DNA from 3 places in the Thermostichus sp. OS-CIW-26 genome. Region 2 is predicted to be linked to each of the others. Evidence: riboswitches for the same ligand, from Rfam matches in the RefSeq annotation. Region 2 holds a riboswitch; each other region holds the start of a gene.
The links. A riboswitch is a leader RNA that binds a small molecule or an ion and turns the genes downstream of it on or off. The one in region 2 is predicted to bind cobalamin.

Region 1 (6,605 bases), on a different contig from region 2:
TAGCCGTCCCGTTCCTTGGAATTGCGCTCCCTCTATGGGAGTAGCCGTGTGGGGGGTGGAATCCAGGTTGGTGAAGGTCACCTTGCCCCCCCGCTTGAGGGTAACCTCCGAGGGCAGGTATTGAAACCCCCGAATGATCACCTCTGCTTCCGCCGTTGCCTCGACAGGATCTCGCCCCGCAACAGAGCTGGCTTGTCGCCACCGATCCACAGCCAAGATAGCCCCCGCATTGAGCAGGGATCCCAGCCCACTCAGCAACAGCAGCCGCCGCGTCATCGGCATAGGACTTTCTCCACACAGGTTTAGGAAGAGAACAAAGGCTGAGGCGCTCAGAAGAAGGCGATTGCGACAGCAGTGCAGAGCACTTGGATCTCCAAGCCCCAAGTCCTACAGAGGACGTTGGAAGGCTTTGCAGATCATCGCCTCATCGCCGGCAGGGGTTACCAACAGCTCTACACCTTCAGGATCCAGCGCTCCCGAGTCTCGGCGCTGACAAAGGGGGCAGGCACCACCAGAATGCTGGGATCAAGGCTGTGGAACACGGCCCGGATTGCAGTGGCATGGGCAACTTCGTTGGGGCCAATGGTGCTGGCGGCAGCCACCAGGTCTTTGTTGGAAAGCTGGGTAAACGCGTCGTTGTAAGCCAAGGCTGCATCAAACTCCAGAGCCGGGGCCAGCTTGGCAATGTTGGCATCGGAGTCGAGATTGCCTTCTTTGTTGTCGATGTAGGTGGAAAGGTCGTAGCTATCCCGGGCCCGAGAGGGGATCCCCCCCAGTTGCCGCACGGCGCCCGCCAGCAGATCCCGGTGCTGTTCGTGATCCTTCAGGTTCTTGGTGGCCACTTCCAACACGATCTTGCCCACCTCAGTATTGCTCAACTTGCCGGCAGCGGTTTTGTAGGCCCAGATTGCCTGCTGTTCCAAGTCAATGGCCGCGTTGAGGATGGCGATGTCGGCAGTGTTGGACTGGGCGGCACCGGGCAGGGTGCGCAATCCAATTGCTCCACCTACGCCCGCCAGCAAACCAGCCAACAACAAGCTGCGGCGGGAGGTTGCAGGGCTGGGATCCCATTCGGCGGCCAATTGAGGCAGAGCGAAGGGAGTCTTTGCAGTCTTCATCTCAAGTCTCCTGTCTCGAAAGATGGCAACCAACCTTCAGGGGCTTGCTCTGGGTCGGGCAATTCCCTCTGGCCTGGTCTGATGGAGATACGCCGTGGATGCCGCCGCGGATGCCTGAGGGAAGAGATTTTCGTGGTCAAATAGCCATGAAATGCCTCCTCGAACTCCCCTCTCCCTCTGGGAGAAGGTCCGGGCTATCTTAAAAGCGTGTCCAACGGCTCCAGTGGGGGCCAGCATTCGGTCGGTAGTGTCGTTAGCCATCCATTCGATTCTGGGCGTGAACCTGCACCTTGCTCTGCCGGAGGCCAGCCTACAGAGCTACACCACGTGGATTGAGGCGCGTATCCGGGAGGGGCAGGGCGCTCAAGTGGTCACCTGCAACCCGGAAATGATCATGCAGGCGCAGCGGGATCTGGCCTTTGCCCAGGTGCTGCAAGCGGCGGAGCTGGTGATCCCCGATGGCATTGGGGTGGTGTGGGCCCTGCGGCGGCAGGGGATCCGCGTCCAGCGGGTGCCGGGGATCGAGCTGGCAGAAACCCTGATCCCGTTGGCGGCAGAACGGGGGTGGCGCTTGGCCCTGGTGGGGGGAAGGCCGGAAGTCAACCGGGCGGCGGTTCGACATTGGCAAGCCCAGTGTCCTGCTTTGGCCCTCTGGGGCTACCACGGCTACTTTTCTGGCAACGAAGAAAAAGAGCTTCTGCAAGCTCTCCAGGAATTTCGACCGCAACTGGTGTGGGTGGGGCTGGGATCCCCGCGGCAGGAGCTGTGGATCCAAAAGTGGCGTCCCCTTTTGCCCCAAGCCATCTGGATGGGGGTGGGGGGCAGCTTGGACATTTGGGCCGGCCAAAAACGGCGAGCGCCCCGTTGGTGGCGTGACCATCACCTGGAATGGTTGTATCGTCTCTATCAGGAACCCTGGCGCTGGCGACGCATGTTAGCTCTGCCCAGCTTTGTCTGGCGAGTGCTGTGGGATCCCTCTTCTCGTTTGCGCCCCTAGTCTGCCGGCGCTCCCTCGTTCTTCTCTCTGTAGGCGCTTGCCATGATGATCGGTCAGCACATCGGCTATCCTCCTCGCTTACACCGTTGGGCGGGTACGGCTCCGACCCCTCATCCCCCTGCCCCAGCCCATCCAGAGGCCACCCTGGGCTTTTACAGCAGCACCCAATCCGGATCCCTGGAAACCCCGGCCAGCATGGTGTCCTTGCGGGGCGTGAGCAAGGTCTTTCCCAACGGCAACTTAATTTTTCAGGATGTGAACTTGGAGGTGCGCCGCGGCGAGTTTGTGTTCGTAACTGGGGTCTCCGGGGCGGGCAAGTCCACCCTGCTGCGGCTACTCTACGGGGCGGAACAGGCCACCGAGGGCACGGTCATCGTCGATCAAGTCTGTCTCTTTTCTTCTGAAGGGCGGCGGCGACCCTACCGCATCCCACCGCGTCCGCTGGCCATGTTGCGGCGGCGCTTGGGGGTGGTTTTCCAAGATTATCGCCTTCTGGCCAACCGCACCCTGGCAGAAAATGTGGCCTTCGTGCTGCGCGCCCAAGGGCTGTCCCCCGCAGAAATCCGCCGTCGCATCGGGCCGACCCTAAAGATGGTGGGGCTGACCGAAAAGCGAGATCACTTTCCCCATGAGCTTTCGGGGGGGGAACAGCAGCGCCTTAGCCTGGCCCGGGCCATTGTCAACATGCCGGTGCTGCTGCTGGCGGACGAGCCAACAGGAAACCTAGATCCGGAAAACTCGCTCTTGGTTCTCCAGATTTTGGAGCGGCTCAATTCCTTTGGGGTGACCGTCATCATGACCAGCCATGACCCCTATCTGGTGGAGCGGGCCGGCCACCGGGTGGTGCGCATGGAGGGAGGCCGCCTGTATGATCTGCGCTGAGGGCTGCCGGGATCCCTACTTTGCTCTTCACAAGCTTTTTGAGATCCCGGAGAGCAGCTTTGCCGGTTGCATCAGCAGACCGTAGGCCCTAAGCCAGCCGCATCAGCACAACAGCGGCACCGCCCGCGGCGACTTGTCAAGCCAGCCCGACCAGTTACATCAGCGGGTCGTGGGCCTTACTCGCGCAGACCCTCAGGTTGGGTTTCCAGAAGCTCCTCCCCTAGCTGATGAGCGGCAGCCACCATATTTTTCAGTGCGGGGATCACCTCCTCCCAGCGGCGGGTCTTGAGGCCACAATCGGGATTAACCCAAGTTTGCTCCACAGGCAAGTGGGCCAGTCCTGTGCGCAGCTGCTGCAGGATTTGCTCAACGCTCGGCACCGCAGGGCTGTGGACATCGTAAACGCCGTTGCCCACCTGGTGACGATACCCAGCCTGGGCAATTTGCAGCAGGGTTTTGTTGTTGCTGCGGCTGTTTTCAATGGAAAGCACGTCGGCATCCAGCCGCTCAATGTGCTCGATGATGTCCCCAAACTCTGAGTAGCACATGTGGGTGTGAATCTGGGTTTCCGGCTTGGCCCCGCCGGTAGCTAGGCGAAAGGCATCCACTGCCCAGCTGAGGTATTCTGGCCAGCGTTCTTTTTTCAGAGGTAGCCCCTCCCGCAGTGCCGGCTCATCCACTTGCACCATCACCGCTCCAGCCGCTTCCAGATCTGCCACTTCGGCTCTCAAGGCCAGGGCAATCTGCAAAGCCTGCTCCCGCCGGGGAATATCAACACGGGGAAAGGACCAGTTGAGCATAGTCACTGGCCCCGTGAGCATGCCTTTCACCGGCTTTTGGGTGTGGGACTGGGCTACTTGGAATTCCCGCACTGTCATGGGTTGGGGGCGAACCACGTCGCCGTAGAGAATGGGAGGGCGCACGCAGCGGCTGCCGTAACTCTGCACCCAGCCGTGTTCAGTGAAGGCAAAGCCTTCCAGCTTCTGGGCAAAGTACTCCACCATGTCGGTGCGCTCAAATTCCCCATGCACCAACACATCCAGGCCAATCTCTTCTTGAATGCGGATGCACTTGGCAATCTCAGCGTCAATGGCTGCTTCGTACTCCGCCTGCGAAACCTCCCCTCTTTTGTACTTAGCTCGCCACTGCCGCACCTCTGGAGTTTGGGGGAAGGAGCCAATGGTGGTGGTGGGCAAAGGTGGTAGCTGAACCTGCCGACTTAGGCGCTGCTCGTAGGGCAGGAATCGCTCGAAGTCCTGGGGCTTGAGGTTGGCCAAAGCCTGGCGCACTTGGGGGTTGGGGGGGCTAAACTGCGCAAAGCTCTGCCATTGCTGCTGGATTTCCGCCTGCTGGGCAGCAGTGTCTTCGCCGTTGAGGGCTCGCGCCAGGAGAGCTACTTCGGCCAGCTTCTGTTCGGCAAAGCTGAGGACATTTCTGAGGGGTTCCGGCAACTGGGCTTCCAGAGCAGCGTCGTGGGGCACAAATTGCAACGAAGCGGAAGGCTGCACCCGTAGGTTGGGAGCTACCCCCTGCAGCTCCCGCAGGCTGGCCAAGACGGTCTCAGGCTGAACCTTCCAGACATTCCGAGCGTCCACTACGCCAGCACCTAGGATCTGGTCAGCCGGAAAGCCATAGGTTCTTACCAGATCCAGGGTGTGGCCACGGGTAAAGTCAAGGCTAATGCCGGCCACCGGCAGTTGCACCACCCAGGGGTAAGTCTCCCCCAGGTCATCGAAGTAGGTGACCAAGTGGACAGGGATCCCGGCGGTTGCCAACTGGCGGTAGCTCATTTCCACAGCTTCCCGCAGGCCACTTCCCTGGCTGGTAACCAAAATGGGATCGTGAATCTGGACTTCTGGGATCCCCAGCTGTTTTAACTCCTGGAGGAGATCCCGGTACAGAGGAAGGAGCTTTTCCAAGTCCGCCCGCAGATCCCCAGATCGCTGGCTAAGGCAGAGCAAAGTCACTGGACTGAGGACAACGGGGCTGGTGCGCTCCCCTAGGATCCCTTGGGCCCGCCGAACTCTTTCCAAAAAATCCCCAAAGTTAGGACTGGGATCGGCTTCCGGCTCAATTTCGGGTACCAAGTAGTGGTAGTTGGTGTCAAACCACTTGGTCATTTCCAAAGCCGGCAGGCCCTCCCGCCCCCGCGCCATGGCAAAGTAGCGGTCTAAACCCGACAGACCTCGGAACCGAGAGGGGATCAGCCCCAGCCAGGTGGCCCAGTCCAGTACATGGTCGTAGAGAGTCTGATCCCCTACCGCAATGTGATCAATCCCAGCTTGTAGCTGAGTCTGCCAGGCTTGAGTCTCCAAATCCCAAAAGGTAGCCAGCAGAGCCTCTGACCCTAGGGCACCACTCCAAAAGCCTTCCAAAGCTTTTTTGAGCTCGCGGCGCTTGCCCATGCGGGCATACCCCAATGTCATGGTTTGTGCAGTCATGTTGTGTGCCATCCCAAATACTGAGTTTTCTAATTTTCCTGCGTTCAATTCGCCCTCAACTGGGATCCCGCCCGCCAAGGAAGAAACCGGCTGTTCCTCTCTTGCCTCTGGAACCCCAACAAAACACTGCCTTTTGCGCAAAAAAGATGCTCAACGCAGCCAGCGATCGCAGTGGCTACTTGCCAGCCACCAATTGAAGTCAGGAAGCCTGACATCTCACTCTTTCCTTCGCGTAGGCGGGCTGTAGATCTTGATAGATCTTGGTGCAACAGCACCCAAAATTTACTCTCTCCCGGCCAACTGGCTCAGAGTCTTGCTTGGGTTCTTGGACTTATTTCTACTGCTGAGGAGTACCGAAAGCTTGTGGGAGCAACGCCGGGAAAATGCTCAGGATAACGAAAGCAGAAACGAGCTAAAGCCAAGACAGTTACCATCTGTACCTCGCAGATGTTGTGAAGTTTAGAAAAACCATCGGCGGGCATTCTGACTGACACGGTTTTGGGGGACAAGACCTGGATCGGCAGCGAATGACTCTAGAGATTTGCTGCAGGACTTCTCCTAAACCGGATCACAGCTGCGGGACAGCGGCAGATTCTCACTGCTCTTTCCCCGTTTCCTCTGGCGGCTGATCCCCGTCAGAACCGATAGCTGAGCTACATCGTATCACGAAGTTCAGAGACGGGAGTAGAGTGCTTCAATCATCACCAAGCCAGCAGCCTTTGGAGCTACCAGACCTCACCTTTCACCCAGCGGTCTTGCAGGAAGTCATCGGAATCCTCTAAGCATCCTCCCCCCCTGCATTGCTCTCAAGATAAGGCAGTGATAGCTTAGCTGCCATAAGTCTTGTCCAGGAGGCAAGGGGGTTTGCTCCTTTTTGCTGAAAAAGCGACAGATCGGGGTTTCTATGGCATCAAGCTTAAAAGTAACTGTGTGGTCTGTGGGCCTCTTCTTGCTGAGCCAGATGTGGGCTGGATGCGCTCAGAATGCTGCTGAGCGGACAGCTTTCGATCCAAAGCTAGCAGGATCCAGCGATCAAATCGTGCTGGCCATTGGAGGGGAAAGGGAAGAAGGATTTGATCCCACCCTGGGCTGGGGACGTTACGGTTCGCCTTTGTTCCAAAGCACTCTGCTGCGGCGGGACGAGAACCTTGAGATTGTAAACGACCT
Region 2 (6,605 bases):
TGCCATTGGCTGCGATGTGACCCACAAACAAGCAGTGGAGCGGGTACGCCGTATCAAGCAGCTCTCCAACGACAAGCCTCTTACCTTTTTGTGCCCTTCTCTCTCACGCATTGCCCACTATGCCCAGGTAACCGATTCGGCCTATCGGCTGATGCGGCGGCTGATCCCGGGCCCGTTTACGTTTCTGTTGCCGGCCACCAAGCTGGTGCCCAAGTTGGTGATGGAGCCCAAACGGAAAACCACCGGCATCCGCGTGCCCGACTCGGCCATTTGTCAGGCTTTGCTGGAAGAGTTGGGCAATCCAATTGTCTCCACCTCTGCCAAGCTGGGGGGGGATCCCGTCGGATCCCTGGACTTAAGTTCTGGGCAAGCCTGGGAGTGGGAGAGCGACCCCTGGGATGAGGGTGGGATCTTTGCGGCTGAAGAGATGCGGCAGTTGGAAAAACAGGTGGATCTGGTGCTGGATGACGATGCCCCCCGTCGGGCCAAGGTCTCTACGGTAATTGACTTGACGGGATCCGAGCCGCTGGTGGTGCGGGCCGGGCTAGGGTATGAGCAGGTGGCAGATCTGAACCTGAAACTGGTGGGAGAAGACGGTTAAGGGCAGAGGGATCCCGCGTTCTCTAAAATAGGGTCAGTGCCTTCGGAGTGTGCCCATGTCTGAGGCCCTGGCTCAGCAAAAATCGGCTCTGCTGCACCTACTGGAGGCGACCGACCGGGGCCGGAAAGTTTCCCCTGACCAAAAAGCCCAGATTTTGTCTCAAATTGCCGTCCTAGAAGCGCTCAACCCCACCCCCAAGCCAACATCGGCTCCTGAAGGGTTGGAGGGGAACTGGCTCACCCTATTTACCACGAGCACAGCTCTGCTGCGGCTGGCACAGTTGCCTTTTTTGACCACCGGCGAGATCTACCAGTGTATTCGGGCCAAGGCTGGACGGGTCTTCAACGTGGCGGAGATCCAGGGATCCGGCTGGCTGGGGGCTTGGGTGCCACGGGGAATCTTGGCGGTATCGGCACGCTTTTACCCCGAATCTGAGCGCCGGGTGAGGGTGATTTTCGAGCGATTGGTGCTCGGATCCCAAGCTTTGATGAGCTACGAGATCGAGAGTTTTCTCGATTTGCTCGAGCGGGCTCCGGAGCGGATCCCGGCTATTCAAATCGATATTCGCCGCTGCGAGCCAACGGGTTGGCTGGATATCACCTATTTGGATGAAGACTTGCGGCTGGGTCGGGGCAGCGAGGGGAGTGTATTTGTTCTAAAGCGGGTCGGCTAGTCGGAGGATCCAGAGGACTCCGTTTCCGCCCTTTCGTGAGATGGGTTTTGGGTTAGGGTGAAGCTTATTTCCTGTAGAACTTGCAAGGCGCGGTAGGACTCTCGCAAAGTTTGCAGCTCCTGTTGAGTTTGCTCCAGTTGCCGGGCCCATTCTGCCTGTTGGGAGCGCAACTCTCGATTTTCCAATTTTTTGCGCTGCAGGATGCGCTTGAGTTTTTGCTGCTGCTGCTGGAGTTGAGCCCGCTCTGCTTCTGCGTGTTGCAGTTGGGTCCTTTGGCGTTCCAATTCTATTTTCAGGGTGGTGACCTGGGATTGAAGTTGGCGGAGCTTTTGGCGCAGCGCTTGCTCTGGCGCGGGTTTGGTCGACTCGGAGCTTGGAGAAGGGGAAGATGTTTGTAGGTTTTGCAGATGCTGTTGTAACTGTTGGGCTTGGGCCTGCAGGACTCGAGACCGTTGCTGCTCGCTGCGCAGTTGGGCTTGGGCGCGTTCACAGGTCTGGATTTCGGCTTTCACCCGCTGCTTGATGCGGTCAAGGATCTTTTGATGGCGGAGCTGGGTTTGCCGGATCTCCTGAGCCACCTGCCAAGGGCGAGGATCCCCCTTAGGTTGTCGTGGCTCGCCGCCGTGGTCGGCAGGATCAAAGGGAGATAGGGTCGCCACCAGCGATTCTCGAAAGTCGCTCCAGGAAGCCGATTGCAGACCCATTTGAACCACCCGCCAGGCCCCATAGGAGGCCCCAGCGGCAGCCAGGATCCCAGGGATCCCGGCCAGGGAGAGGGAAACCTTGGGCAGGGTGGGCAGGATCTGATCCAGCAGCCCCACCACCAGGGCGAAAACAAAGATCCCGCTCCCCGCGGCAGCGGCACCTGAAACCCAAGAGGAGCGGGAGAGCATCATCGTTTTTTCGTCATCACAACCGCTAGAGCGGGAAAACCAGGTTCAAAAATGGCCTGTCTGCACTCAGTTTATCCCGCCAGCAGCCTCTGTTTCCCTCTTAGGGCACCTGCCATGCCCGTTGGTGGTAGCCCTCTAATTGGGCCCAGGGATCCCCAGCCGCTGCGTGGGTGTGGCCGTGGTCGTGGTGAGGGTGAGAATGAGGGTGGTGATGGGATCCGTGCCCGTGATGGTGGTCATGAGGCTCGTGAGGGTGGTGATGGCTGGATCCAGCTCCAACCTCTGCGCTCACGGCCAGGCGAAACTTGCACAGGTGGCAGTTCATCGGGGTTTGGCCCTGTAGGGCTTCCTGCTCCAGTTGCTGCAGGCTGTGCAGCACCGTATCCACAAGGCCCAATTCCGGCAGCATCAGCCAGTCGATTTCCGGCTGTCGTTGTCGTTGTTGTTCCACTGCCGCCTCAATTTTTTTCACCAGCACTCCGGTAAACAGAAAGTAGGGCAGCACGATCACCCGGCGCGGATGCCAGGACAAGGCCCGCTCCAATCCCACGGGCAGGCGGGGATGGGTAATGCCGATAAAGCAGGTCTCCACAGCGGCAAACCCGGATCCTTCCCAAAGCAATCGGGCCAGTTTACAGGCTTCGGCATTGGCCTCAGGATCGCTGGAGCCGCGACCCACAAATAGGAGCACGGTTTCTGCTTCTGGGATCCGCTGCGGTTGGGCGGCCATCAAAGCGGCCAATCGGTCTCGCAGCAGTTGCAGGATCTCGATGCGGATCCCCAGCGGCCCACCGTAACGAATGCGCAACTGGGGATAGAGGGCCTGCAGGCGATCCAGTTCCATCGTCACATCGAACTTGTTGTGGCGGGCCCCAAACAGCAACAGCGGCAGGGCCACGATCTCCTGCCACCCTTGGGCCAAGCACTGCTCTACCCCCTGGGCAATGGTTGGCTGGGTCAGCTCCAGAAAACAAGGGATCACCGGTCGATGGGGGGTGAGAGCTTGGTAGACTTGGGCCAGCTCCAGAAAGGCTTGCCGCCCTTCAGGGTCGCGGGATCCGTGGCCGATGAGCAACAGGGGCAGGGGGACAACAGGAGACTGCCCAACCGCAAGCGGAGGGGAAACACTGAGGGTATTCAACACAAAAAACTCCGTTCCTTGTGAATCGCAAGGGGTACAGGACAACGGCAGGTGGGTGTTCTGGCTGAGGGAGGGATCCCATCACAGTTGCGTCACAGTGGCGGACTTGCACCGCGCTTTCCCCAGTCTGCCTGAGCCTTTTAGGTTAGCTTGCCGCTTGTCGTTCACCAAGCTCCCGGGGGGGATGTTCTTGCCTGCCAGAAGATAGCCCTGAGGCATGAGCGGTACGGCAGACTCATGCTCAAAGGGCAGCAAAACTGTTGCCGCGCTAATCCCCCTTGCCCCTGGGAGAGGGCCTAACGCCGGCCCGCTGGTCTGGGGGGCTGAAAGTGTCGCAGGCGCAGGGCATTGGCGACCACCGAAATGGAACTCAGGGCCATGGCTGCCCCCGCCAGCATAGGGTTGAGCAACCAGCCTGTAAAGGGATAGAGCGCCCCAGCGGCAATCGGGATCCCCAGCGTATTGTAGATAAAGGCGAAGAAGAGGTTCTGGCGGATGTTGTTGAGGGTGGCCCGGCTGAGTTGAATGGCAGTGGCGACTCCCCGCAGATCTCCCGACATGAGGGTAATATCGCTGGCGGCCATCGCCACATCCGTACCCGTACCGATGGCGATCCCCACATCCGCTTCTGCCAGAGCCGGAGCATCGTTAATGCCATCTCCCACCATCGCCACCCGCCGTCGCGGTTGTCTTAGGCTGCGTATGTAAGCGGCCTTCTGATCCGGACGGACTTGGGCAATTACCCGCTGAATGCCTGCTTGCCGAGCAACCGCTTGGGCCGTGGTGGGGTTATCCCCGGTTAGCAGGATCACCTCTAGACCCATCTGTTGCAGCTGTTGCACTGCCTCAGGAGAGGTGGGTTTGAGCGGATCGGCAATGGCCAACAGCCCCAACAGGCTCTGGGATTGGGCTACGCCGATCACCGTTTTGCCCTGGCTTTCCCAATTCTGAACCCGCTCTGACCAAGAGGGATCCCAGGGGATCCCCATCTCCTGTAGCCAGCTCAGCCGACCGATGCGGATCCACTGGTCTTCCACCCAGGCTTCTGCCCCACTGCCTATCCTTGCCTGAAAATGCTGGGCAGGAGGGATGGCAATTTTTTCGGCTTCGGCTTTCTGCACCACCGCCTGGGCCAAAGGGTGTTCCGAGTGCCGCTCTACTGCCGCTGCCAGGCGCAACACCGTCAGGGGAGAGGAGCCATTAGCCCAAATATCGGTGACGGTAGGGCGACCTTCGGTCAGGGTGCCGGTTTTGTCCAAGACCACCGTGCGCAAGTCGTGGGCCAATTCCAGGCTGTCGGCACTTTTCACCAGGATCCCCAATTCTGCCCCTCGTCCCGTGGCCACCAGGATCGAGGTGGGGGTTGCCAACCCCAGCGCACAAGGGCAGGCGATGATCAGCACCCCAATCGTGTTCACCAAGGCCAGTGTCGGGTTATCGGCCAGCACCCACCAGAGCACAAAAGTTAGAACTGCCACCCCGATCACTGCCGGCACAAACCAGGCAGTCACCCGATCCGCCAACTGTTGAATCGGAGCTTTGGATCCCTGAGCTTCCTGCACCAAGCGCACGATCTGGGCCAGAACTGTGTCTTTGCCCACCCGCCGCGCTTCCATCACAAAGCTGCCCGTCCGATTCAGCGTTGCCCCAATCACCTCATCCCCCGCCGATTTGACAACAGGCAGGCTCTCGCCGGTCACCATCGACTCGTCGAGGCTGGAGGATCCCTCTAGGATTACCCCATCCACCGGCACCTTCTCGCCGGGGCGCACCCGGATCCGATCCCCCACCTGCACTTCCCGAATCGGAATATCCTGCTCCACCCCCTGGCGAATTACCCTTGCCGTTTTCGGTTGCAGCCCGATCAGCTTGCGAATGGCCTCAGAGGTTTGCCTTTTGGCCCGTTGCTCCATCCACTTACCCACCAGGATCAAGGTGGTGACCACCGCCGACACTTCGTAATACACATCGGGATGCAGTCCCTGCCGATGGAAAGAGTCGGGGAAAACCGTTGGGAAAATGGAATAGAAGAAAGCCGCGCTCGTCCCTAAGGCCACCAGCGTGTTCATATCCGCCGAGCGCCGTTGCCAAGCGGCCCAAGCGCCTCGATAAAAATGCTTGCCCACCCAAAACTGCACCGGAGCCGTCAGCAGCAACTGCAACCCAGGATTGTGCAGCCACATGGGAAAGCCCGGGATGTCCATCCCCAGCATCATCGGCAGGGATCCGATCACCAGCACCGTGCTGATGCCCACCCCCATCGCCACCTTCAGCTTCAATTCCCGTTCTGCGGCCCGTTGGGCGATCCGCTCTGGATCCGACAGATCGTCCAGCTGCCAATCCTCTTGGATGAGGCGCGCCCGATACCCCACCCGCTCCACCGCCCGAATCAACGCCTGCGGATCCACCAGCCTGGGATCCCCTTTGACGGTGGCCTGCTCGCTGGCAAAATTCACTGATCCGTGGGACACCCCCTGCACCTGAGCGAGGGCCTGTTCGATGCTGCGGGCGCAGGAGGCACAGCTCATCCCTTGCAGGGCCAACTGCCAAGTGCCCTCAGGAGAAGGCGCAGAGGCCGATAGTGCACCCGATGACCCTTTATGGGCAGACATGGCAACACCTTGTTGATGAAACGACAGCTACTCTCCACCCTGGGCAGGGCGAAGGCAGCCATCTGTACAGAAATTCAAAACAGACGCCCGACCGTTCCCGGCCCAAAATTGACTAGGCCGGGGGATATCCCACCTGGGTGAGGGCCTGCCGCAAATCGCTCACAGACCGCTCAGAAGTAATCCGCACCTGTTTGGTTTTGGGATCCCCTTCCACCTGCGCCTGGGGATCCAGTTGCCGCACCGCTTGCGCAATGGTGTCTATACAGGCCCCACAGGCCAGCTTGGGCACCGTCAAAACAACCTGCATCTTGGAAACCCCCCCCAATGCCACTGAAAGGATGCTAAACCTTACAGTGGGCTGGAAGGTCAAGAGGGAGGCTGAGGCTCGTCCATATTCCAGCGGTAGTCCACCTGATAGCCCCGCTGTCGCCACTCTTCCTCCAGTTGCACCTGTTGGGTGAGGGCTTTGCGCAGGGAGTTGATCAGCTCTTGCGTGCGGCCTCGGTTGCCGAAATCCTGTTCCTCTACTGCCGGAAAGGTTTGCCGCTCCAACACCCGCAGCAGAAATTCGTAGTGGATATGAGCCGGCACAGGAATACGTTTCATCGATCCAAGCAATCCTTAGAGATCCATTGTTCTCGCAGAGATCCATTGATAAATGGTTTTCATTCAGTAAACTACCCGA
Region 3 (6,605 bases), on a different contig from region 2:
AGCTCATCCAGGGCCGCCAACCCAACCGGCTCCTGCAGTTGATAAGGACAGACCCAGATAGAGTATCCGGGCAGCTCCTCCTGCAGGGCTTTGAGCACGCGCCCCTGTTCTTGCTGCCGCGCCAAGTAGAGGGAAGAGGGGAGAGCGGTGGGCAGTGAGGATTGACTGGTATTTTCTCCTAGAAACAGCACCTGATTGACCAGAAGGCCGCCGATGGGCACGCGGCGGCTTTGCAGTTGCTGACAAAAGCGGCGGGTTTCCGCCACGCTCAACTGCTCCGGGATCATCACCAGCCAAGCAGAGGTGCTCTCCGGATTGGTCAAGCGGGCTTTGCCCCCCTCAAGTTCCCCCTGCAACTGGGCCAAAAACGCATCCGCCTCATCCGGTCGATAGGTGCCCGTCAGGGCTTGGGCGATCTCCCGGTGCTTGGCCTGAAAGGTGGCAAACACAGCCAGAAGATTATCCAAAAAGTCGGGCAGCTCCAACAGCCGCAGGGTGTGCCCGGTGGGGGCTGTGTCCAAGATAACGGTATCCACCTCCTCCCTCGCCAGCAGCCGGTTGACCTCCAGAATGGCCATCAGCTCATCCACCCCCGGCCACGCCAAATCCCAGATTGGCAGCAGATCCTCTCGGCCAAACCAACTGCCCCGCTCGGCAATGAGTTCCAGGGCCGGCCCATAGGTTTGCCGAAAAGACCGCAGCAAAATCTCCGCCTGCAAAGCCCGCACCTGTAAATTGGGGCGATCCGGCAAGGGTTGGGCCACATCCGTAACCGAGATTTGCAGCACGTCCCCCAACGAGTGGGCGGGATCTGTGGACATCAGGAGCAGACGGCGCTGGGGATCCACCTGGGCCAGTTGGCGAGCCAGCGCGCAGGTCAAGGTTGTTTTGCCCACTCCTCCCTTGCCGCTGAACAGCAAGAGGCGTTGGGAAGCCAAGAGCAGAGGATGGCAGGAATGCTCCTCACTGTTAACGCGACTGAGTTGCAAAGGGATCCCCTCCCACATAGGTCGCCCCTATTTTGGCCCGGATCCCTCTTGGGGGTGCTCTAGATCACTGCAAAGGTACTCCGCACCGCTGACGGGATGGGAAGGGCCTGTACGGGGGCGGCTTACCGAAGTTTCCCCTCTCCCAGCCACACCCGGCGGTGTCCTCTATCCCACACCAGCAGGGTGTGGATCCCAATCCAAAGTCCTGTCCACAGCCAGTTGTGCAACCAGATTTTGCCCAGAATGGGCAGGGTCAGGCCCTCCGTTCCCCCCAAAACCAGGCCGGCGGCCAAAATCAGCCCTTCAAAAGCCAGAAACCCCAAGATGAGCATGGTCGGGATCCAGAGATAGTTCATCAGCAGTTGCTTTGGTCGAAGGGTCTTGGACTGGAAAAACAAAGGGCGATAGCTGGCAGCAAGAGCAACCCCCACCGTGCCGATCCCCAGCACCAACCCCCAGGCAAACGAATCGGGAGTGCGGGGATAGTTGTGCCAGGTGTAGCCAAAGATTTGGTTGGCCAGCCAAATTATCAAAGCACTAATGATTGCCCTTTGGCGGGTTAAAGTTGTGCCTGCAACAATACCAACAGTTACAAAAGGAAGGGTACATGTATAAGCAATATTGCTGAGACAGCTGACGGTGGTAAACAAGCTGGGCCAGAACCAGCCTTGGGCCAAATCTTGAGCAGCTTGTATCCAAAGTGGGGCTGAGATCAAGCGGCAAGATCTGGGGATAGGTTGAGCACTCGATTGCAGGCCAATCATGCTTTAATCTCCTGGAAAAAGGTGGTCTTTCAGAGGACAGCTATTAAGCAAATGCTCAAAAACAATTTGCCGAGCTACTTGGGGAGTAACCCGCTTGTACCAGGTGCGATCCCCGGAGTAAAAAACCACGGGCCCCTGTTGGCAAACTTCCAAGCAGCCTGAGGTGATAACCTGTACGTCTAGGTTGGCTTCTCGAAGAGCCGATTCCAGAGCTTCCACAACCGGTTGGTAGTTGCGGGAAGGATAACAACGGCTGGAACGACAGACGGCAAGGTAGGGACGTTTAAGAGGGTTATCCTCATAGGGGATCCGCTCTTTCCCCTGCACATAGATGGCGCGGATGCGCTCGTAAAGAGAAAGCTTTTGGTAATCTGCTTTGCCTTCCGGCAGGTAGTCTTCCTCTGGCCCCAAAAAGGGGCTGGGCAGAAAAATCTGCAGCAAAGGCTCTTCTGCTCCATTCCAGAATTGGATCCCCCACATGCGGGGCTGACCTTGGGGATTGAGGCGCCGGTAGAGGGCAGCACGGCTAACCAATCTTTTGCGGCGCAGCTCGGGTGGGGTCTTGCGATGGGGGCCGCCTTGGTGCTCCTCCAGACACAAATGCAGGTGCCAAGTTTCGGTGGCAACGGTTAGATAGCCATCGTAGAGTACGCACAAAGCTGGAGGTTTCTTGAAAGCCAGCTCCAGCACCCCGCCTTCCGCCACATGGCCCACCTGGATCTCGGCCCAGTGCTCTTGAAACAGCTCGTAGAGCAACGGCCCCAAGCAGTCGATGTGGGCAGGGATCCCTTCATAAAGGGTTGTCCAACCCGTCAGAGAAACTTCCTGCCAAGCTTGATGGAGGGGGGTTATCCAGGGCGTGAAAGCGGCCATGAGAAAGCTCCTCAGTGCAGTGGTGGAATACGAGCAATCACCCCTTTTTTGAGAGGGCGCTCGGCCCAGGGTAGGATCCCATCTGGCTTGGTGAGGTAGAGCTCTGCTGTCTGCAGAATCAGCTCCACATCTTTTGGATCCAGATCTCCAAAAACATAGGTCATCTTTTGAGGTGCTGCCAACGCAACAACGCAAGCATGGCTGCAGGCGCTCATACAGGCAACTGGTTTTAGAGTTAGTTGGGGGTGGAGGGTTTGGGATTGCAGGGCAGACAGCAGCATTTCTCCCTTGCTAGTCCCTTCTTTTTGGCCGTTAACCCACCGAGATCCGCAGGTGATGCAAACCCAGAGATAATGACCGCTGGGTTGCTGAGCAGCGCTGCCAGCTTGAACTGGCAACTGGGAAGTTGATTGAGACACAGAGCTGCTTGATACCGGCATAACTTGCAATCCAGACTTGACTGTAAAGGGCGCGATGAAGAAGGGGAAATGATCTCAATATCTAAGCGAGTGGTCAAGCAGTGAGCGAAATGGCTAAGCCTTTAAAATTGGCCTCTCAGATTGAGCCGAACGGTGCGACCCACTCCGGGGTAGCCGGGGAAAACCTCATATTGCTCATCCAGCAGGTTATCGACTCCCACCTCGAGAGCGAGATTTTCTGCAACCGGGATCCCTCCCCGCAGAGCCAGGTTGGTGTAGCCGGGCAGAGATTGGGTATTGGCGTTGTTGGTAAAGAAAGTGCCAATGTGATGCAGGAAAACTGAGGCATACCGATCCTCTGCATCGCGGTAGCTCAGGCCCAGGTTGAAGCTGTCTGCTCCCACGAAGGCTAGCTGTTTGCCAACCGCTTTGGGATCCAGCGCCGAGCGGATGATGGGATCGTTCAGGGTGTAGTTGGCAAAAAGAGTCCAGTTTTCCCCCAATCGCAAATCCAGGGCTGCTTCCAAGCCCGTGTATTCCACGAGCTCAATGTTTTCGTAGGTTCCCCTGCTCGGGCCAGTGCTGACAAAGGTAATGCCATCGCGGATGCGGTTATGGGCAAAGGTCAAGCGCAGTAGGCCAAAATCTCCCAGAGCCTGATCCAGGCCAATGTCAAAACTCTCTCCCCGCTCCGGGCGCAAATTGGGGTTGCCGTCGACTTCAAAAAAGCCGCGCAGCCGAAAGAACAGGTTTGAGATCAAGGGAGTGCGAAAGCTGCCGGCATAATTGGCCCTCAGGGTGGTGCTTTCTGCCAAAACCCAGCGGATCCCTGCGGCAGGAGAGGTGGCCGAACCGTTGACCAGATTGCTCGAATCTTGGCGAACACCTAAGTTGAGATAAAAGTTGGGCTGTGGCTTGTAATCCAGGCGGGCAAAGAGGGCCCCTTGGTTCACGGTATTGTCGTAGTTGACATTGGTGGATCCCCTGGCAAAGGAGAAGGTGGTGTTGCGAGCTGAAATGGATCGGTAGTCTGCTCCTAGAGTAAGCTCCAGGTTTTCAGCAGCCTTCCAGGTGTATTGCAGTTGGGATCCCCACCCCGTTCGCAGGATCTCATCCCGGGATCCCTGGCTTTGTGGGGCGCTGAAGCGATAGTTGAGGTCGTCAAAAAATACCCTAGCTTGCAGGGATCCCCTCTCTTGATCCCACAGCCAACTGAGATCTAACAGCAGGTCGTTGGTGTTTTGCACTGCATCGGGGGAGGGAAACTCGGTGCTGCCGGGCACCTGAAACGCTTTGTTGAGATAAAGGGCATTTCCGGTTAGGACCTGGCCTTCTGCCAGTTGCCAGGTGAGTTTGGCTTGTAGGTTGTGGTACTCCACCGCCGAGTTTTCCCGCCTGCCGGCTTTGCCCAAACGCCTAATTTCAAAAGGAAAGTCGTTGTTGCTCTGCAGACGGCGATAGCTGACCACCCAGCCCAGATCCTGCGCTTGGCCGCGGTTTTGGATCCCTTGCTCGTTGAGGCCGTAGCTGCCGATAGCCGCTTCCAGCACGGTCTCGGATCCCGGCTTTGGATCCAGCGTCACGATGTTGATGACCCCGCCAACGGCATCGGAGCCGTATAAGGTGGAGCCCCCACCTGGAGAGATCTCAATACGCTCGACCACATCTGTAGTGATCTGAGACAGATCGAACCCGCCAAAAAAGCCCAGGTCGTTAATGGGGCGGCCATCCAAGAGCACCAACACCTGGGCCGTTCGTCCTCCCCGCATAAACTGGGAGCTAAGGGCTCCCAACTGGGTTCCCGCCGTGCCGTCGCTGAGGATCCCGGGCAGGTAGCGCAGGGCCTCCTGAACCGTTCTTGCCCCTTGCTCTCGAATTTGCTGGCGGGTAATGACGTAAACCGGGCGGGAAGAATCCCGCAGCAAACCAGGACGGCGAAAAGGTGTGGTGACGGGTTGATTTAAAATCTCGGCGCTAACACCGGTTTCCAACACCTCTTGAGCTGAAGGTGAAGAGGCCGCCGGCTGCGCCCACGCTGGGATCCCCAAAACAAAGCCCCCCAGCGCCAGGCTGAGACCTAGAATGGGATTCATTTTCTTTCTTGAAGCTCCTGATTCCGTGCGACGCGGAAGAAATGCGAGCCAAAACCGCAGGCGGGCATCCTGACTGAGGGCATGGGTCTAGCCCAAGCCCATCACAGTTGCGGCACAGCGCCGGATTTGCACCGGACTTTCCCCTTTACATGCCCTGGCTGATCCCCAGGACAACCTGTCGGTACAGCTTTCTCTGCGATTGCTCCGAAAAAGCCGTGCTAGGCATCATACATCCCCTGCTCTGGAGTTCCTATCCTGCCAGGGGGGATGTCATCCCCAGGGGCGAACGGGATCCCAACGACAATCCCAGGGCTTCGGATGGGCCACATCCCATTTAGGCCAGATTTCTTCACTGCTTTGTAAGCAGTTGAAGGATAGCCCGCTGCTACTCCAGATCGCGAGGCCCAGGGATCCCTTGACTTTTGAAGAATTTGAAGAATAGGGAGGATAGAGATACGCTGAGATCTTGCAAAATCCACAGCCTTTGGGAGAGTAAGAGGGGAGCAGTGGCTTGGCTGCTGTCCACGGGATTCATTGGACTAGTACCCAACCGGGTAGAAAAGAGGAGCTTTTTCGATTTCAGGCGGGGCTGTCGTCTGGTGGGCTGGATCCGGTTTAACTTGGCTGGGAGAGGCAATTGGCACCTCGATCATCCGATCCGGTACCAGCGGCACCATTTCGGAGCGGTCGGCAATTTCCCGCAGAGAATTGGCAATGGATTCTTGAGTCAGCAGAAACTGTCGTTCGTTGCGCTGCATCTGCTGCCACACCTGGTAACGCTGGCTCCACCGGCTTTGGGTATGCACAGTCCAACTGTAAAGGCTTAACACTGAAACCCCAGAGAGGATAGCCATCCCTGTGGAGATCTGCTTCCACCAAGCTAGGTGTTCTGCCCAAGCCGAATGTTGGCTGCGAGGATGGGCTGATTTCAACTTCAAATCCAAAGGCTGGGTGCGGCTGGCTTGAACTGTACCGGAGAGGGGTCGGCTCAGAGCAGAAGGCTGTCTGTGGCGACGAGGGCTTTTGGGACGATCAAGACCTGCGTTCAAAGGCTGGCTAACCATAGGGCTTAACCTCACACACACCAAGGGATCCGACGGTGCAGGACTGCCGGTTCCGCTTCACCCTAGTTCCCCGCATCCCCCAATAGCAACCCCCTTCTCCCGATTCCCGGCCTCAGCAGGACAGCTGTCCGCTTCACGGTAGCCGATCTCTTGAGAGCGGGAGAACCAACCTAAACCTACATCTGACTGCTGCGGGCAGCCACTCGCAGTTTGGCAGAGCGGGCCCGTGGATTGCGTTGCCGTTCCAGTTCGGAAGGGGACAAGGGCTTGGGGGTGAGCACCTGCCAACGGGGATCCCTGCGAAAGGCCCATTTCACCAGGCGATCTTCAAGGCTATGGAAGCTGATTACGGCCAACCTGCCGCCGGGTTTCAACCAAGTGGGGGCTTGGGCCAGCAAGGTTT

Region 1: another riboswitch for cobalamin. It lies ahead of metE (5-methyltetrahydropteroyltriglutamate--homocysteine S-methyltransferase); the one in region 2 lies ahead of ACVW0C_RS02575 (sirohydrochlorin chelatase).
Region 3: another riboswitch for cobalamin. It lies ahead of ACVW0C_RS04950 (TonB-dependent receptor plug domain-containing protein); the one in region 2 lies ahead of ACVW0C_RS02575 (sirohydrochlorin chelatase).

What each region holds. Positions count from the first base shown of each region.
Region 1 covers NZ_JBSSAG010000029.1:18,735-25,339, forward strand. The annotation lists gene ACVW0C_RS11075 (cupredoxin domain-containing protein) at 1-282, opposite strand, end outside; gene ACVW0C_RS11080 (DUF4439 domain-containing protein) at 453-1,118, opposite strand; gene ACVW0C_RS11085 (WecB/TagA/CpsF family glycosyltransferase) at 1,366-2,115, shown strand; gene ACVW0C_RS11090 (cell division ATP-binding protein FtsE) at 2,311-2,997, shown strand; gene metE (5-methyltetrahydropteroyltriglutamate--homocysteine S-methyltransferase) at 3,174-5,438, opposite strand; cobalamin riboswitch at 5,895-6,099, opposite strand; gene ACVW0C_RS11100 (ABC transporter substrate-binding protein) at 6,343-6,605, shown strand, end outside.
Region 2 covers NZ_JBSSAG010000003.1:125,887-132,491, forward strand. The annotation lists gene ACVW0C_RS02560 (L-threonylcarbamoyladenylate synthase) at 1-601, shown strand, start outside; gene ACVW0C_RS02565 (PAP/fibrillin family protein) at 657-1,274, shown strand; gene ACVW0C_RS02570 (hypothetical protein) at 1,271-2,170, opposite strand; gene ACVW0C_RS02575 (sirohydrochlorin chelatase) at 2,268-3,311, opposite strand; cobalamin riboswitch at 3,342-3,477, opposite strand; gene ACVW0C_RS02580 (heavy metal translocating P-type ATPase) at 3,605-5,920, opposite strand; gene ACVW0C_RS02585 (heavy-metal-associated domain-containing protein) at 6,033-6,227, opposite strand; gene ACVW0C_RS02590 (DUF5340 domain-containing protein) at 6,287-6,526, opposite strand; gene ACVW0C_RS02595 (RNA-guided endonuclease InsQ/TnpB family protein) at 6,598-6,605, opposite strand, start outside.
Region 3 covers NZ_JBSSAG010000007.1:49,355-55,959, reverse strand. The annotation lists gene ACVW0C_RS04970 (ArsA family ATPase) at 1-989, opposite strand, end outside; gene ACVW0C_RS04965 (hypothetical protein) at 1,112-1,522, opposite strand; gene ACVW0C_RS04960 ((2Fe-2S) ferredoxin domain-containing protein) at 1,757-2,626, opposite strand; gene ACVW0C_RS04955 (DUF1636 domain-containing protein) at 2,638-3,066, opposite strand; gene ACVW0C_RS04950 (TonB-dependent receptor plug domain-containing protein) at 3,168-5,138, opposite strand; cobalamin riboswitch at 5,181-5,332, opposite strand; gene ACVW0C_RS04945 (hypothetical protein) at 5,678-6,202, opposite strand; gene rsmH (16S rRNA (cytosine(1402)-N(4))-methyltransferase RsmH) at 6,379-6,605, opposite strand, start outside.